3 regions of the Mesorhizobium sp. M0140 genome follow, and region 1 is predicted to be linked to each of the others. Evidence: predicted binding sites of a transcription regulator. Region 1 holds the regulator's gene; each other region holds the start of a gene.

What was found. Region 1 encodes PhoB, which activates phosphate uptake and scavenging genes when phosphate is short. Its sites were predicted from a motif close to TGTCATNNANCTGTCAT; they were not measured.
Region 2: the regulator PhoB is predicted to act here: its motif matches at 1,688-1,704, upstream of NKJ37_RS26190 (BtaA family protein).
Region 3: the regulator PhoB is predicted to act here: its motif matches at 1,987-2,003, upstream of phnC (phosphonate ABC transporter ATP-binding protein).

The regions. Positions count from the first base shown of each region.
Region 1 covers NZ_JAMYTM010000003.1:51,362-54,742, forward strand. Annotated here, with positions in the region: gene eglC (endo-1,3-1,4-beta-glycanase EglC) at 1-776, opposite strand, end outside; gene phoB (phosphate regulon transcriptional regulator PhoB) at 1,240-1,929, opposite strand; gene phoU (phosphate signaling complex protein PhoU) at 1,946-2,653, opposite strand; gene pstB (phosphate ABC transporter ATP-binding protein PstB) at 2,680-3,381, opposite strand, start outside.
Region 2 covers NZ_JAMYTM010000033.1:25,540-28,920, reverse strand. Annotated here, with positions in the region: gene NKJ37_RS26200 (hydantoinase B/oxoprolinase family protein) at 1-289, shown strand, start outside; gene NKJ37_RS26195 (S1 family peptidase) at 661-1,539, shown strand; gene NKJ37_RS26190 (BtaA family protein) at 1,714-3,012, shown strand; gene NKJ37_RS26185 (class I SAM-dependent methyltransferase) at 3,009-3,381, shown strand, end outside.
Region 3 covers NZ_JAMYTM010000023.1:64,733-68,113, reverse strand. Annotated here, with positions in the region: gene phnD (phosphonate ABC transporter substrate-binding protein) at 49-957, opposite strand; gene phnC (phosphonate ABC transporter ATP-binding protein) at 1,050-1,907, opposite strand; gene NKJ37_RS22115 (DapH/DapD/GlmU-related protein) at 2,185-2,802, opposite strand; gene phnL (phosphonate C-P lyase system protein PhnL) at 2,799-3,381, opposite strand, start outside.

The sequences.
Region 1 (3,381 bases):
TGCAACTCACCATTGCTGCTCAACGTGCTGCCGTTCGGCGCTCCCCACCAGAAATTGGAATTCCAGGTGCCGTCCTGCCCGTCCCGAAGGCTCAGCGTGTTGAAATCGTCGGAGAAGGACAGCGTCATTGCGGACTTGTCTATCGGAAGTTCGAACTGGGTGGGCTGCAGCTTGTCGATGGTCGTATTCTTGAACACCAGGATTTCGTCGGATCCGAGGTTCAGCATCACGTTCGATTCCACTTGGACCATCTGTGAACGGACGGCATCGAACGAAGTGAAATCGTAGCCGTTAAGGCGGAGCGCATCGGTCGCACCGAAATCGAAGATAAGATCGCTTCCATTACCTTTGGAGATGGCGAAAGTATCGGCGCCATCGCCGCCGATCAGGACATCATTTCCCTTGCCGCCATCCAGCGTCTGGTGACCTGACCCGCCCTTGATGATGTTGTCCAACGCATTTCCGAACGCAAATCGGTTGGTGCCGGTAACGACGAGGTTCTCGAAATTGTCAGGGAGCTTGTAGCTCATCCATGTGTCGATCGTGTCGATCCCTGCCCCAGGATCCTCGACCACCTTGTTGTTGGTGGAATAGAGATGATAGTAGTCGTCGCCGGCGCCACCGTGGATCGTGACAGTGACGCCGGTGTCTCCCCAGAAGGAGTCGTTGCCGGAGGTGCCATGCAGTTCCGGTCCAGACCCGGTGGCCGAGAACCAATGAGTGGAAGCGCCGGTGTAGGCAAGAGGGATGCCTTTGGCGTTTAAGACCGTGCTCATCAGAAATCCTTCCTCATGGTGTCCGACCTGGTCAAAGGTCCGGCGACCGCTCCCAAAGCAACGCTGCAAGGAACGAGATCGTTCCACGGAATCGTCATTCGATCCGAGACCGCAATAATCGGAAGGCGGATAATGAATAAGGAGGTGATGGCTCAATGTAAATTGAAGCAATTTAGTAAAATCGTATATTTATGCAGAACACACGTCGTTTAACGAACGTATATCTAAGTTAACTCAAATTTATTCTTGCATGGCTTTCTGGTCGGAGTCTGCGGGCAAGATGGCGACGTACCGCCAAGAGCGGTCATCCTCATCAGGTTTCGAATGACCGCATTTGGGCCAAAGCGTCACGTGCTCGCTCCCCATCGATGAGACGAGTGCAACATTCCACTCTTCGCGGCTGTTGGCGACCACGTGCTAATCGAGTTTTCCCGGTCACGATCTATCGGGACGGAACAGCCACCTAGTCTTCCCTGATCGCGTAACCCGCCCCACGGATGGTGCGGATGACATCAGGCATGCGGCCGTTGTTGACCGCCTTGCGCAGCCGGCCGACGTGCACGTCGACAGTGCGTTCGTCGATGTAAATCGTCTCGCCCCAGACATTGTCGAGCAGCTGGCTGCGCGAGAACACGCGGCCGGGGTGGCGCATCATGAATTCGAGCAGGCGGAATTCGGTCGGCCCGAGCCGGATCTCGCTCTTCTTGCGATAGACCCGGTGCGACTCGCGATCGAGCACGATGTCGCCGACCTTTAGCACGCTGGACAGCACTTCCGGCTTGGCCCGGCGCAGCAGCGCCTTGACCCTGGCCATGAACTCCGGCGTCGAGAACGGCTTGACCAGATAGTCGTCGGCGCCGGTCGACAGGCCGCGCACGCGGTCGCTTTCCTCGCCTCGCGCGGTCAGCATGATGATCGGCAGCCGCTCGGTCTCTGGGCGCATTCGCAGGCGCCGGCAGAGTTCGATGCCGGAAACCGCCGGCACCATCCAGTCGAGCACGAGAAGGTCGGGAACGTTCTCCTGCAGCCGGATTTCGGCCTCGTCGCCGCGCGTCACCACCTCGACCTGGTAACCTTCGGATTCAAGATTGTAGCGGAGCAGCACGCCTAGCGGCTCCTCATCCTCCACCACCATGATGCGTGGTGCGATCATCGGCTGGTCACCCCTGTTATGCCGCTGGCGCGGACATTGCCGTCTCGTCCTGCTTCGGACGATTGGCTGGCAGCTGCGTGCCGGTCAAAACATAGTAGGCATTTTCGGCGATGTTGGTCACGTGGTCGCCGATCCGCTCGAGGTTCTTGGCGCAGAACAACAGGTGCGTGCACGCCGTGATGTTGCGGGGATCTTCCATCATGTAGGTCAGCAGCTCGCGGAACACCGAGGTGTATTTGACGTCGATGCGTTCGTCATTGTTTCTGAGCGTGGCAAGCGCTGCCGGGTCGGCGGCGGCGTACTCGTCGACGACCCCCTGCACCTGGATCAGCACCAGTTGCGCCATCGCGTCGATCGAATGCGAAAGGTCGTGCGGCGTGACACTCAGCCCGACAGTGCCGACGCGCTTGGCGATGTTCTTGGCAAGGTCGCCGATGCGCTCAAGGTCGCCGGCCATGCGGATCGAACCGACCACCGCACGCAGATCGTTGGCCATTGGCTGGCGCTTGGCGATCAGCGTGATGGCGCGATCGTCCAGCTCGCGCTGGCGTGCATCCATGATGGCATCATCGGAAACCACGCGCTGCGCCAGCGCATTGTCCGAATTGAGCAAAGCCCTGGTCGAGCCACTGACCATCGAGCGGGCGAGATCGCCCATGTCGCGGATCAGCTGGCTGATCTGCTCCAGATCCTCATCGAAAGATGCGACGGTATGTTCACCCATGATCTTCGTCCCTCGTATGCCTGAGCTCAGCCGAACCGGCCGGTGATGTAGTCCTGGGTGCGTTTGTCGTCGGGGGTGGTGAACATCTTGTCGGTGGCGCCCTCCTCGACCAGATAGCCTAGATGGAACATCGCGGTGCGCTGCGACACGCGCGCTGCCTGCTGCATCGAATGGGTGACGATGACGATGGTATAGTTCTGACGCAGTTCGTCGATCAGTTCCTCGACGCGAGCGGTGGCGATCGGGTCGAGCGCCGAACACGGTTCGTCCATCAGGATCACCTCGGGTGACACGGCGATGGCGCGTGCAATGCACAGACGCTGCTGCTGGCCACCGGAAAGACCCGTGCCAGGTTCTTGCAAACGGTCCTTGACCTCGTTCCAGATCGCCGCCTTCTTCAGGCTCGACTCTACGATCTGGTCCATGTCGGCCTTGCGCTTGGCCAATCCGTGGATGCGCGGACCATAGGCAACGTTCTCGTAGATCGATTTGGGGAACGGATTGGGTTTCTGGAACACCATGCCGACGCGCGCCCTGAGTTCGACGACATCGATGTTCTTGTCGTAGATGTCTTCTTCGTCGAGCGTTATCTTGCCGGTTACCCGTGCTGAATCGATGGTGTCGTTCATGCGGTTGAGGCAGCGCAGGAAGGTGGACTTGCCGCAGCCGGAGGGGCCGATCAGCGCCGTCACCTGGTTCAGGCGGACGTCGAGATCGACGTCGAACAG
Region 2 (3,381 bases), on a different contig from region 1:
CCACATTCGGGAAAACTCCGGCGGCAAGGGCAAATGGAGCGCCGGCGACGGCACCAAACGCACCATCCGCTTCCTCGAAAAGATGGAATGCGCGATCCTGTCCTCGCACCGCAACCGCCCGCCGCAAGGGCTGGATGGTGGCGGCGATGGCGAGGTCGGCTCGACCAAGGTCCGCCGCAAGGATGGCACGATCGACATGCTGAAAGCCTGCGATCAGACCGTGCTTCAGGCGGGCGACGCCGTCATCCTGACGACGCCGACGCCGGGCGGATTTGGCAAGCTGTTGTAACGCGCAAGATCGGATGGCATCTCCGGCCTAATGCTGGGAAAAGGTGAGAATTGGCGGGAACAGCCGCTAGAAGCCCGGAAAACAAGGGCTCTTTGGCGAACTGGCGGGGCCGAAAAGCCAGAACGCCAGAAACCGGCCGCGCAACTTCACTTGGCACCAATGTTTTTTACGGAATGCTTGCCGGAGCGTATCCTCGCAATGCGGGTGCTCTAACCCTAGAGCGCTTGGCTCGAAATCTGACAGGGCCGACGGGTGTTGCTCCTACCTTGGTAGGGAACGAATAACGTCTTCGTGTTGCCAGCCAGCGAGCAACTGCAGGGCCGGTTCACCCTGTCGGGTGGATCGAGCATTCAAACAAGAGGGATTTATCCATGGCTCTTAAGCGAGCGGAACAAATGTTCTATTGCGCGACGAAAATCACCACCTACGGAAAGGGAGTGCCGCTACAAAATGGCACCGGCTTTTTTTATGTCATCCATCTGAAAGCCGACAATTCGAGGGACGTCCAACTGTTCGTAACGAACAAGCACGTTCTTGAAGGCGCTGATCAAATCAGTATCAGCTGCCACAGACATGACGGCTCCCAGCAGCCCAACCCCGATGTTGGTTTCGTTCCTGTTCATATCAAACTTGTCCCTGAGGCCATTCTCAGTCACCCGAACCCCGACGTCGATCTGTGCGCATTTCCTATGGGTCAGGCCTTAGTGGCCATGCAGGCCGCCGGGACGCCGCTTTTCTATATCGCACTCGACGCTAGCGCCATTCCGTCCGACGATGCATGGGCGAAACTGGAGGCTGTCGAAAAAATAGTAATGGTTGGTTGCCCAAACGGCCTGTTTGATGAGGCAAACAATATGCCTATAATCAGAAGCGGGTCCACCGCGACCGATATCACCACGCGATACAAAGGGAAGAACGAGTTCCTAGTAGACCTTGCTTGTTTCCCGGGATCGTCTGGTTCGCCTGTTTTTGTATACGATCCGATTGGTGGATATGACCGTGGGTCGGACGATTTCCAGCTGGGTCGTTTGAAATCGTTCTTCGTCGGTGTGCTCTATGCGGGACCCACCATGACAACCACTGGGGAAATCCAACTCTCGAAGGGCTCGACATTCAGCATGGCGTCCATGATGCACCTAGGCCAAGTCATTCGTGCCACTGAAATTCTTGCCTTTGATGAGTGGGTGAAGGCTGCGTATTCCAGGGGTGAGTTGGAAGGTCCTAGACGGTCAAAACCCTTTGAAGAGTGATGAGAGTGCGCTTTTCTTAACTTGAGCAGGCCGCGTGTAAAAGTTCCGGAACCATTTCGAAGCTGGGTGCTGCCGCGCGGCACAGTTAGTGCCAAATGAAGTTGCGCGGAGGTGCCAAACGATTTTGCGCGCTACAGCTGTAAGGAGGCGTCAACAGGCTGTCACCGGCCTGTCATGACCCTGAGCTACCCGCTTGCGGCAAAGCAAATGGGGAATCATCTTGCCATGACGGACGTTTCCGCTGATCTGGTTTTTCGCCGCGGCAAGGAAGTTGGAAAGGCCGTCTACCAGAACCGCCCGCTGTCGAAGGCAGGCATTTCGGAGCGGCTGTTCGCCTTCCTGTTTTCCGGCCTCGTCTATCCGCAGATCTGGGAGGACCCCGATGTCGACATGGAGGCGATGCAGCTTGGCCAGGGCCACCGCGTCGTCACCATCGCCTCCGGCGGCTGCAACATCCTGGCCTACCTCACCCGCTCGCCGGCCCGGGTCGACGCCGTCGATCTCAACGCCGCGCACATCGCGCTGAACCGCATGAAGCTGGAGGCGGTGCGCCATTTGCCTTCACAGGGCGACCTGTTCCGCTTCTTCGGTGCCGCCGACACCAGCCACAATTCGGCGGCCTACGACCGCTTCATCGCACCGCATCTCGATCCGGTAAGCCGTCACTACTGGGAGCGCCGCAACTGGCGTGGCCGCCGTCGCATCCCTGTGTTCGACCGCAATTTCTACCAGACCGGCCTGCTCGGCCTGTTCATCGCCATGGGCCACCGCACGGCAAAATTCTTCGGCGTCGACCCCGCCGGCATCATGCAGGCCCGCAACATCGGCGAGCAGCGCCGCTTCTTCAACGAGGAACTGGCGCCGGTCTTCGACAAGAAGCTTTTGAAATGGGCGACGTCGCGCAAGGCTTCGCTGTTCGGCCTCGGCATTCCACCGGCGCAGTACGATTCGCTGATCACTTCTGGCGACGGCACCATGGCCAGCGTGCTGAAAGCCCGGCTGGAAAAGCTCGCTTGCGATTTTCCGCTGGAGAACAACTACTTCGCCTGGCAGGCCTTCGCTCGGCGCTATCCGAACCCCGGCGAGGCCGCCCTGCCCGCCTATCTCGAAAAACAGAATTACCAGACCATCCGCGGCAATGTCGACCGCGTCGCCATCCACCACGCCAATCTGATCGAATTTCTCACCGGCAAGGACGCCGGCGCGGTCGACCGTTTCGTCTTGCTCGATGCGCAGGACTGGATGACCGACGATCAGCTCAACGCGCTGTGGGCGGAAATCACCCGCACCGCATCGGCCGACGCCCGCGTCATCTTCCGCACCGCCGCCGAACCCAGCCTGTTGCCGGGCCGAGTCTCCAGCTCGCTGCTCGACCAGTGGGACTATCAGGACCAGGCTTCGCGCGAATTTTTGGCCCGAGACCGCTCGGCCATCTATGGCGGCTTCCACCTCTACGTGAAGCGTGCGGCATGAGCACCAGCGAGTTGCCGGCCAGCCCCGAATTCAAGGCCAACCATGCCGAACTGATGGACCGCGTCTACCGCTGGCAGCGCCATATCTACGACCTGACCCGCAAATACTACCTGCTCGGCCGCGACCTAATGATCTCGGGGCTCGACGTGCCTGTCGGTGGCACCGTGCTGGAGCTCGGCTGCGGCACCGGCCGCAACATCATCCTGGCCGCGCGTCGCTACCCCGACGCCGGCTTCTTCGGCCTCGACATTTCAGCCGAAATGCTGGAGACGGCCAGCGCCGCGATTGCCCGCGAGGGCCTGGTCGATCGTGTCACGCTCGCCCAGGGCGACGCCACGGGATTCGATGCCAAGGCGCTGTTCGGGCGCA
Region 3 (3,381 bases), on a different contig from region 1:
TGCAAGAAGGGCGGCGTTTTATCGACGCCGCCCTTCCTGATTTCGCCGTTAGCCGCCAATGGCTGCCTTACGGGCTTCGACGATGACGTTGTAGAAGTCCGCCTTGACCGGGACGTAGCCGGTAAAGTCGCCGCCTTCGACGCCTTCGAAGCAAGCCTTGTCCTTCTTCGGCAACTGCGTGAAGAAGTCGGCGAGCTTGGCGGTCATTTCGTCGCGGAGCGCGGTGCGCACGACCAGCGGGCCGTTCGGGATCAGGCCCGAGCGCCAGACTTCGACGAAGTCGTTGGGGTCGACGGCGCCCTTGGCGACTTCCTTGTGGAAGGTGCCCGAGGTGTAGCCGTCCTTGAAGTCGCCGATACCGGAGGAATCGTCCACCGCCACATCGACCTTGCCGTCGCGCACGGCCAGAACGTTGTTCTCGTGGCCGCCGTTGAACTGGGTCGAAGCGAAGAAGGTTTCGTTCGAAGCGCCGGTGTCCTTCGGGATCTGGGTCAGCGGGATCAGATAGCCGGAGGTAGAATCCGGATCGGCGTAGCCGAGTTTCTTGCCCTTGGCCGACTTGATATCGGTGATGCCGGAGGATTTCAGCGCCAGGCCGATCGAATAGTAGCCGGTGGCGCCGTCGGTCTGCTGGGTGGTGAGGATCGGGGTGACCGCCTTCGGGTCCTTGAGAGCGATGCTGGCGTAGCCGGAAGCGCCGAGTTCGGCGACGTCGAGCGTGCCGCCAAGCAGGCCCTGGATCACGCCGTCATAGTCGGCAGCGGGGAACAGCGAGACCTTTTCGAAGCCGAATTCGGCCTTCAGATGGTCGGCGAGGCACTGGTAGTTGCGCAGCCGGTCGGTTTCGTTTTCGCCGCCGAGAATGCCGACGCGAAATTCCTTCATGTCGGCGGCATGGGCCATGCTGGTCGCCATGGCGAGCACCGAAACGGCGCTGAAAACCATCTTCCTGAACATCTGTAATCTCTCCTGTAGGTTCCGGCCCCGCGCCGGCAGCGTTCTCGATTTTGACAGGTGCCCTTGACGCGGGCTGTCGATCCAGGCCGCTCTCAGTATCCCGGGAATGCGGGCTCGAGCGGTCCGGCGGATGCGGCGATCTTTCGGCTGAAGGCAACGCTGGTCGAGGTGATGGCCTCGGAGATTTCCTGGCCATTGCTGTCGGCGCCGTAGACGAGACGCACGGCCTCGCGGTTGAGTTCTTCCGGCGGGCCGTCGAAGACGACCTTGCCGGCGGCCATGCCGATGATGCGGTTGCAGTAGGTGCGGGCGGTGTCCAGCGTGTGAAGATTGGTGACGACGGTGATGCCGTCGCGCAGATTGATGTCCTGCAGCGAATCCATCACCACCTTGGCGTTGAGCGGGTCGAGCGAGGCGATCGGCTCGTCGGCGAGGATCACTTTGGGCTGCTGCATCATGGCGCGGGCAATGGCGACGCGCTGCTGCTGGCCGCCCGACAAGGTGCCTGCGGGCTGCAGCGCGATGCGGGCAATGTCGAGCCGCTCGAGTGCCGCGACCGCCTCGGCGCATTCGGCGCGCGAGAACATGCCGAACAGGTTGGTGATGGTCGAACGGTGGTTCAGCTTGCCGAGCAGCACGTTGGTCAGCACGTCGAGGCGCGGCACCAGGTTGAACTGCTGGAAGATCATGGCGCAGTCACGCTGCCAGCGCCGCAGCGGCGAGCCGCGCAACTGGGAAACCTCGGCGCCGTCAAAAAAGATCGATCCCTGGCTGGGATCGATGAGACGGTTGATCATGCGAAGAAGGGTCGATTTGCCGGCGCCCGAACGGCCGATAATGCCAACCATCTGACCCTGTGGGATGGCGATGTTGATGTCGCTGACGGCGGTGTTCTTACCAAATCGGCGGCTGACACCGCGGATTTCGAGCGTGGCGGAATTTGCTGACATGGGGCAGGTTCCAGTCTGGACCATATTGATCGTCAGGCACTCGCCTAACGCAGCCACATGAACCTGCCGTGTCGCGGTGATGTCAGTTTTGTTACGCTCCACAGGTGTGGAGTTATGGCCGGCCCAGGGCCAGCAGGTCCTCGAAGTGCTCCATGTCCCTGAAGCCGCAGAAGGCGGGAGTTTTGATTTCGATCACGGGAGCCTGCTGCTCGAAAAAGCTTGAGAGAGTCATCGAACAGGTCCTGCCATGTGGCTGCCATGACGATGATGTGAAGAATTATCCTTCGTATTTTTCCAGGAAGGCCTCGGCCGATAGTTCCCGGAAATCGTCGAGCGAAGCGCGCAGCCTGGCATGATCCCAGTCCCACCAGGCAAGCGCCTGATAACGGTCGGCGGTGCGGCGGTCGAAGCGCTCACGGATCGGTTTGGCCGGCACGCCGGCGACGATGGTGTAGGGGGCGACGTCCTTCGAGACGACGGCTCCGGCGCCGATCGCCGCGCCGTCACCGACGGTGACGCCGGGCAGGATGGTCGAGCCGTGGCCGAGCCAGGTGTCGTGGCCGATGGTGACTCGCCTGGCGCGACGCTGGGCGAAGAATTCTGTCTCGTGCTCGGCGTCGTCCCAGTAGTCCGAGGCGCGATAGGTGAAATGGTGCAGCGTTGGCCGCCAGGTCGGGTGGTTGGTGGCGTTGATGCGCACGCTGGCGGCGATGTTGGCGAACTTGCCGATCGTCGCGCACCAGACGGCGCAGTCCTGCATCATGTAGGAATAGTCGCCAAGCTCGCTTTCCGACACCCGGCTGCGGTCGGCGATCTCGGTCCAGCGGCCGAGCGTCGAATTCTGCACATCCGCCGTCGGATGGACCAGCGGCGTCTCGGACAATTTCCTGGTCATGCGGCGATTTTTCCGGGAGCGAAAGCGGTGACGTCGATGATGCGGTCGGCAACCGCCTCGCGTACGTCGTGGTCATGGAAGATGCCGAGCAGCGCGACATCAGCCGCCTTCTTGGCGGCGATGAGTTCAATCACGACATCGCGGTTTTTGGCGTCGAGCGAGGCGGTCGGCTCGTCGAGCAGCAGGATCGGATGCTCGGTGATGAAGCCGCGTGCGATGTTGACGCGCTGCTGCTCGCCACCGGAGAAGGTCGCAGGTGGCAATGCCCAGAGTTTCTCCGGCAGGTTGAGCTGCGCCAGCAAGGCGCGTGCCTTGCCGCGGGCAATCTCGCGATCCTCGCCGCGCTCGACCAGCGGTTCGGCGACGACATCCAGCGCCGAAACGCGCGGCACGGTGCGCAGGAATTGGCTGACATAGCCGATCGTTTGCCGGCGCACGGCAAGCACGGTGCGCGGGCTGGCAGTGGCGAGGTCGATCAGCCCGTCATCGTGGCTGACGATGATCTGGCCTTCGTCGACGGCGTAGTTGCCGTAGAGCATCTTCAGGATCGAGCTCTTGCCGGCACCGGACGGGCCGCCG